Regions from separate parts of the Nonomuraea sp. NPDC049158 genome, predicted to be linked through region 1. Evidence: riboswitches for the same ligand, from Rfam matches in the RefSeq annotation. Region 1 holds a riboswitch; the other holds the start of a gene.
What was found. Region 1 has a riboswitch for S-adenosylmethionine ahead of thrC (threonine synthase). Riboswitches for the same ligand answer to the same signal wherever they lie in the genome.

Region 1 (3,500 bases):
GACAGCACCAGCGCGGCCCGCGGCGACAGGATCGGGCCCTCCTTGGCCACCAGGTTCATGCCGTCGCGGATCGGGTTGACCAGCAGCACGTCGGCCAGCCGATAGGCGGCCAGCGAGCGCGGGTAGTCGTCGTTGACGTTGAGTATCAGCGGGTCCCAGTCCTCGGTGCCGAACTCGTCCTCGATCTCCTGGGCGCAGCGCTGCACCGAGGCGGTGTATTCGCGGTATTCGGGCAGGTCGTGCCGGCTGGGATAGGCGAAGGCCAGGTGCACCACCCGGCCGTGCCACTCCGGATGGGCCAGCAGGAACTCCCGGTAGGCCACCAGCCCGCGGACGATGTTCTTGGACAGCTCGGTGCGGTCGATGCGGACGATCAGCCGGCGGTCGCCGACCTGCTCCCTGATCGCGGCGATGTTGGACTCGACGTCGGGCTCGTGGGCCCGGGCCCACAGCGCCTCGCCGTCGACGCCGAGGCCGTGCACGCCGATGCGGGTGGTCCTGCCCTCGTGGGTGACCGTACGGCCGGCCCGGTCGACCTCCGCGCCCAGCAGGGCGCGGCAGCAGTCCATGAACGCCCCCGCCCAGCGTTCGGTGAGGAAGCCGGCGTGGTCGGCGCCCAGGATGCCTTCGAGCACCTCGCGCGCGACGTCGTCGGGCAGCAGCGAGAAGTATTCGGGCGGCGCCCACGGCGTGTGGCTGAAGTGCGCGATGCGCAGGTCGGGCCGCTCGGCGCGGAGCATCGCCGGGGTCAGCGTGAGGTGGTAGTCCTGGACCATCACCCGGGCCTCGTGCCCGGCCTCCTCGGCCAGCGCCAGCGCGAACGCGCCGTTGTAGTCGCGGTAGGACTCCCACTCGCGCTCGAACCTGGTGCCGAACAACGGCGCGTTGGGAGTGTCGTAGAGCAGGTGGTTGACGAACCACAACGTGGAGTTGGCCACGGCGTTGTAGGCGCGGTGGAAGGTGGCCGGCGGGATGTCGAGCATCCGCAGCGCGCCGGTGTCGTAGCCGGCGTGGTCGAGCCTGCCACCGGGCGCCTGGCGTACGGCACCGCGGTCACCGTCGGACAAAGCAGCGCAGACCCACAGCACGCCGTCGTCCTTCAGGACCCCGGAGAGGCCGGACACCAAGCCGCCACCGCCACGCTTCATGGTCAGCACACCGTCGTCGGAGACGGTGAACGAGACGGGTCCTCTGTTAGAGGCGACCAGGACGCTGTTCATTAAAGCTCCCTCCGACCATAGGATCCCAGCTATGGCGCTTGATGACCTAACCGAGGAACTGGCCCGCTCCGCCGCTGCCGGAGATCATCGCGCACTGGGTGAGCTCCTGAAGCGGATCGAACCCGATGTGTTGCGCCATTGCGCCCGCATCCTGCCCTATCACCAGGATGCGGAAGAGGCTTCCCAGGACACCCTGCTGGCCGTGGCGCGCAACATCGGGCGCTTCGAGGGGCGGGCCAGGTTCAGCACCTGGCTGCACATCGTGACGGCCAACTGCGCCCGTACGACCTACCGCACGCTGAAGCGCCGCTCGGCCGAGCAGACCTCCGACGAGCTCCCCATGCAGAAGCCCGACGCGCGGCGGGTCAGTGTGATCGCCGGCTCGCGGCTCGACCTGCTCGACGCGATGGAGTCGCTGGAGGCCAGCAAGCCCGACCTGGCCCAGGCCCTCGTGCTGCGCGACATCGTGCAGCTCGACTACAACGAGGTCGCCGAGCAGCTCGGCATCCCGCTCGGCACCGCGAAGTCGCGCATCCACCAGGCGCGCAAGTACGTGCAGGGCGTCCTGGGGGAGGACTATCGCTGAGACCGTACGTCTCGCTTCGTGAGACGGTTGGTGGCTTGACGCGCCTGGCCAGGTAGAGTCAGGCCAAACAACTGAATATTGCTCATCCAGAGGGGTGGAGGGACCGGCCCTGCGAAGCCCCGGCAACCCTCCCGGATTCAGACTCGCGACAGGGCGAGGCCGACCGGGACAGGTGCCAATTCCGGTCTGCGGTCAAGGTGGCCGCAGGCGAAGATGAGGGAAGGCCTCGCTTCATGTCGCACGACTTCGGACCCGCTGTAGCCCTTTCTTGCCGCGAGTGCGGCACCCGTTACGACCTCGGTCCCAGCTTCGCCTGCCTGGAGTGTTTCGGGCCGCTCGAAGCGGCCTACTCCTTCGGTGACGTCACCCGGAAGGACATCGAGTCCGGCCCCGCCAACATCTGGCGCTACCGCTCGCTGCTCCCCGTGCCCGTCGACGTCGCCACCAAGCCGAACATGAACCCCGGCTGGACCAAGCTCGTCAAGGCCGGCAACCTCGGCCGCGCCCTGGGCATCAAGTCCCTGTACGTCAAGGACGACTCGGGCAATCCCACCCACTCCTTCAAGGACCGGGTGGTGGCCATCGCCGTCGAGGCGGCGCGTAACTTCGGCTTCCACACCCTTTCCTGCTCCTCCACCGGCAACCTCGCGGGCGCGGTCACGGCCGCCGCCGCCAGGGCCGGGCTGGACGCCTGCGTGTTCATCCCGGCCGGGCTGGAGCAGGCCAAGATCGCCATGGCCCGGGTGTTCGGCGGCAAGCTGGTCGCGATCGACGGCTCCTACGACGAGGTCAACCGGTTCTGCTCCGAGCTCATCGGCGACCCGCTGGGCGACAAGTGGGGCTTCGTCAACGTCAACCTGCGGCCCTACTACGCCGAGGGCTCCAAGACGCTCGCCTACGAGATCGCCGAGCAGCTCGGCTGGCGGCTGCCCGAGCAGATCATCATCCCGGTGGCCTCCGGCTCCCAGCTCACCAAGATCGACAAGGGCTTCAAGGAGCTGATCGCGCTCGGCCTGGTCGAGGACCGGCCCTACAAGATCTTCGCCGCGCAGGCCAAGGGCTGCTCTCCCGTGTCGACCGCGTACAAGGCCGGCCACGACGTGGTCCAGCCGGTCAAGCCCGACACCATCGCCAAGTCGCTGGCCATCGGCAACCCCGCCGACGGCCCGTACGTGCTCGACATCGCCCGCCGCACCGGCGGGGCGGTGGAGGACGTCACGGACCCCGAGATCGTCGCCGCCATCAAGCTGCTGGCCTCCACGGAGGGCATCTTCGCCGAGACGGCCGGCGGCGTCACCGTGGGAGTGCTGAAGAAGCTCGTCGAGACCGGGCAGCTCGACCCGGAGGCGGAGACCGTGGTGCTCAACACCGGTGACGGACTCAAGACGCTCGACGCCGTCGCCGACGACGCCCAGCCCACGGCAGTGATCCGGCCCTCGCTCGACGCGTTCCGCGCGGCTGTCTGACAACCAGGAAAGGCAAGTTAATCATGAGCGTTTCTGTGCGGATTCCCACCATTCTGCGCACCTACACCGGTGGTAACGCGGAAGTGAGTGGGGAGGGCGCGACTCTCCGTGACGTGCTGGCGAAGCTCGACTCCGACTACCCCGGTATCGGTGCGAGAATTCTGGATGAATCGGGCAAGATTCGTCGTTTTGTCAACGTTTATGTTGGCGAAGAGGATGTCCGTTTTG
Region 2 (3,500 bases), on a different contig from region 1:
GCCGGTCCGTCGTGGCTGAGGTCCCTGGGGAGGAATACCCCCTCCGGGGGAGCGGAAGTGGCCGGTCCGTCGTGGCTGAGGTCCTTAGGAGGGGACCCCTCCGGGAGAGCGGAAGCAGACGGTCCGTCAGGGCAGAGGTTGGCGGGCAGTCGAGGTGGCCGCGTCAGCCCGTCGTCAGGTCGAGGGACTTCAGGCCGCGGATGACGTAGCCCGGCTTCCACTCCGGCTCGCGGGTGAGCTCCAGCTTCGGCGCCCGTTCCAGCAGGGCGCCGAACGACTCGATCAGCTCGATGCGGGCCAGCGGCGCGCCCAGGCAGAAGTGGATCCCCGCCCCGAAGGAGATGTGCGGGTTGTCCGGGCGACCCACGTCGAGCCGGTCAGGGTCGTCGAACACCGCCTCGTCGCGGTTGGCCGAGCCGAACAGCAGCGCGACCTCGGCCCCGCGCGGGATCTCGACCCCGTGCACCTCGATGTCCTCCAGCACCCACCGCTCGAACATCTGCAGCGGCGTGTCCCAGCGCATCAGCTCCTCGACGGCCGTGGGCAGCAGGCCACGGTCCTCGCGCAGGCGTACCAGCTCGGCGGGGTTCCTGAACAGGGACCACCAGCCGTTGCCCGTCACGTTCACGGTCGCCTCGTGACCGGCGTTGAGCAGCAGCACGCAGGTGCCGATCAGCTCGTCCTCGGTGAGCTCCTCGATCGCCGCGAGCGCGCTGATCAGGTCGTCGCCCGGCCGGACGGCCCGCTCGCGGGCCAGGTCCGCGAGGTAGGCGGCGAACTCCGCCGCCGCCTTGGCGGCCACGTGCTGCGATTCCACGCTCGGGTTCAGCTCGTACATCCGGCAGATGTCGGCCGACCAGGGGCGCAGCAGGTGCCGGTCCGCCTCGGGCACGCCGAGCATCTCCGCGATGACGGTCACCGGCAGCGGCTCGGCGACCTCGGCGATCAGGTCGCCGCCGCCCTTCTCGACGAACGCCTCGACCAGCCCCTCGGCGATGGCCCTGACCCGGGGGCGCAGCGACTCGACCATGCGCGGGGTGAACGCCTTGGAGACCAGCCGGCGCAGCCTGGTGTGCACCGGCGGCTCCACATCGAGCATGCCGGCCCTGGTCACCCGCCAGAACGGTTCCTGGAACGCCGGCTCGTCCGGCCTGCCGAACTCCTCGTGCGTGGCCACGTGGAGATAGGAGCGGCCCAGCCGGCGGTCTCTGAGCAGCGCGTTCACGTCCGCGTGCCGGGAGATCAGCCACTGCCCCGTCGGCTCGAAGTAGCTGACGGGGGCGTCACTCCTCAGCTCCGCGTACGCGCCATAGGGGTAGGCGACAAAATCCGGATTCCAGGGATCGAAGCGCACTTTTTCATCTTATGAGGATGCTTGCTTGGCGTGCCTGCTCCGCATCCGGATGTTGAGCAGCTCCACGATCACCGAGAAGGCCATCGCGAAGTAGATGTAGCCCTTGGCGATGTGCTGGCCGAGCCCCTCGGCGATGAGCACCACCCCGATCAGCACCAGGAACGCCAGAGCCAGCATCTTGATGCTCGGATGCTTGTCCACGAACCTGCTGATCGGCCCGGACGCGAACAGCATGACCAGCACCGCCACGATCACCGCGGCGATCATCACGCCGAGCTCGTCCACCATGCCCACAGCGGTGATCACCGAGTCGAGCGAGAACACCACGTCCAGGATCATGATCTGCACGATCACCGAGGCGAACGACGTGACGGCCCGGCCCTTGCCGTTCTCCTCCTTCAGCTCCATGCTGTGCCCGATCTCGGTGACGCTCTTGGCCAGCAGGAACAGACCGCCCAGCAGCAGGATCAGGTCACGCCCTGATATCCCGTGGCCGAAGACCTCGAACAGTGGCGTGGTCAGCCGGACCACCCACGACAGCGCCAGCAGCAGGAGCAGCCGGCTGATCAGCGCCGCGCCCAGGCCCATGACCCGGGCCCTGTCGCGCTGCTCGGGCGGCAGCTTCCCGGCCAGGATGGAGATGAAGATGATGTTGTCGATACCAAGGACGATCTCTAGTGCGACCAGGGTGAAAAACCCGATCCAGATCTGAGGGTCGGCCACCCAGTCCAGCATTAGTACTCCTCACAGCAGGGGTTTCAGTTACCAACGAGGCAGGGGCCGCATAAGTTCGCGGTTGCGATTCATGGCTGGGTGTCGGTTATAGTGCGGATGTAGGTCATGAGTGCCAGCGCACAGCCCCGGCTTGCTGGCCGGCAACCCTCGCGTCCGCGGCGGGGTGCCCCGGGTGAAGACCTGGTCCGTCACGAGGGGTGGCGGGCAAGCGCGGGCTCGCTGGGTGTTCCGGGGGTCCGATGGCCCCAGGAGGTTCGCCGTGTCCACGTTGACGATCTTCAGCTCCCTGCCCGCTCAGGCCACCGAGGCGCCGGCTGCCGGGCGCGCCCGTCCGATCCCCGCCGTGCTGGGCGCCGATCTGGAAGTGCCGGTCAAGGGCGGCAGGCTGGTGACGTACGCCAACCTCGACTACGCGGCGAGCGCCCCCTGTCTGGAGCCGGTCAGTGCCGCCGTCACCGCCGCGCTCCCGGCCTACTCCAGCGTCCACCGCGGCGCGGGCTACGCCTCCCAGCTCACCACCGCCCGCTACGAGCAGGCCCGCCACACGGTCAGGGCGTTCGTCGGCGCCCGCCCCGACGACGCGGTGATCTTCACCCGCAACACCACCGACGCGACGAACCTGCTGGCCCGCTGCCTGCCCGAGGGCACGACCGCGGTCGTCTTCGACACCGAGCACCACGCCTCGCTGCTGCCCTGGAAGCAGTCCGTACGGCTGGCGCCGCCCGCCTTCCCCGGCGAGGCCGTCCGCGCCGCCGACGAGGCGCTGGCCGGGATCGACGGCCCCAAGCTGCTCGTGGTCACCGCCGCCTCCAACGTCACCGGCGAGCTCTGGCCCATCGCCGCCCTGGCGCACATCGCGCACCGCCACGGAGCCCGGATCCTGGTGGACGCCGCCCAGCTGGTGCCGCACCGGCGGCTCAACCTGACCGCGCTCGACCTCGACTACGTCGCCTTCTCCGGGCACAAGCTCTACGCGCCCTTCGGGGCCGGGGTGCTGGTCGGCCGCCGTGACTGGCTCTCCTCCGGCGAGCCGTACCTCAAGGGCGGCGGCGCCGTGCGCTCCGTCGACGAGGACATCGAGTGGCACGAGGACGCCGAGCCGCGTCACGAGGCGGGCACCCCGAACGTCCTGGGCGCCATCGCCGTGGCCGCCGCCTGCGACGCGCTCAGCGCCACCGGCTGGACCGCGCTGGTGCGCGAGGAGGAGCGGCTCATCACCCGCCTCCGGTCCGGTCTGGCGGCGATCGAGGGCGTGCGCGAGCTGTCGCTCTGGGGGCCGGACCAGCCACGCGTGGGCATCGTCTCGTTCGTCGTGGACGGGCACTCGGCGCGCGAGGTGGCCGAGGTGCTGTCGGGCGAGTACGGGATCGGCGTGCGTGACGGCAAGTTCTGCGCGCACCCCTTCGTCCGG

Region 2: it holds a riboswitch for S-adenosylmethionine, as region 1 does, so the genes downstream of both, AB0B61_RS12065 (aminotransferase class V-fold PLP-dependent enzyme) here and thrC (threonine synthase) in region 1, are expected to answer to the same signal.

What each region holds. Positions count from the first base shown of each region.
Region 1 covers NZ_JBEZDM010000059.1:960-4,459, reverse strand. The annotation lists gene AB0B61_RS54340 (trehalose-6-phosphate synthase) at 1-1,220, opposite strand, end outside; gene AB0B61_RS54335 (RNA polymerase sigma factor) at 1,252-1,806, shown strand; SAM riboswitch class I at 1,886-2,026, shown strand; gene thrC (threonine synthase) at 2,040-3,272, shown strand; gene AB0B61_RS54325 (MoaD/ThiS family protein) at 3,296-3,500, shown strand, end outside.
Region 2 covers NZ_JBEZDM010000004.1:365,688-369,187, reverse strand. The annotation lists gene AB0B61_RS12075 (cytochrome P450) at 164-1,354, opposite strand; gene AB0B61_RS12070 (TerC family protein) at 1,364-2,089, opposite strand; SAM riboswitch class IV at 2,191-2,306, shown strand; gene AB0B61_RS12065 (aminotransferase class V-fold PLP-dependent enzyme) at 2,376-3,500, shown strand, end outside.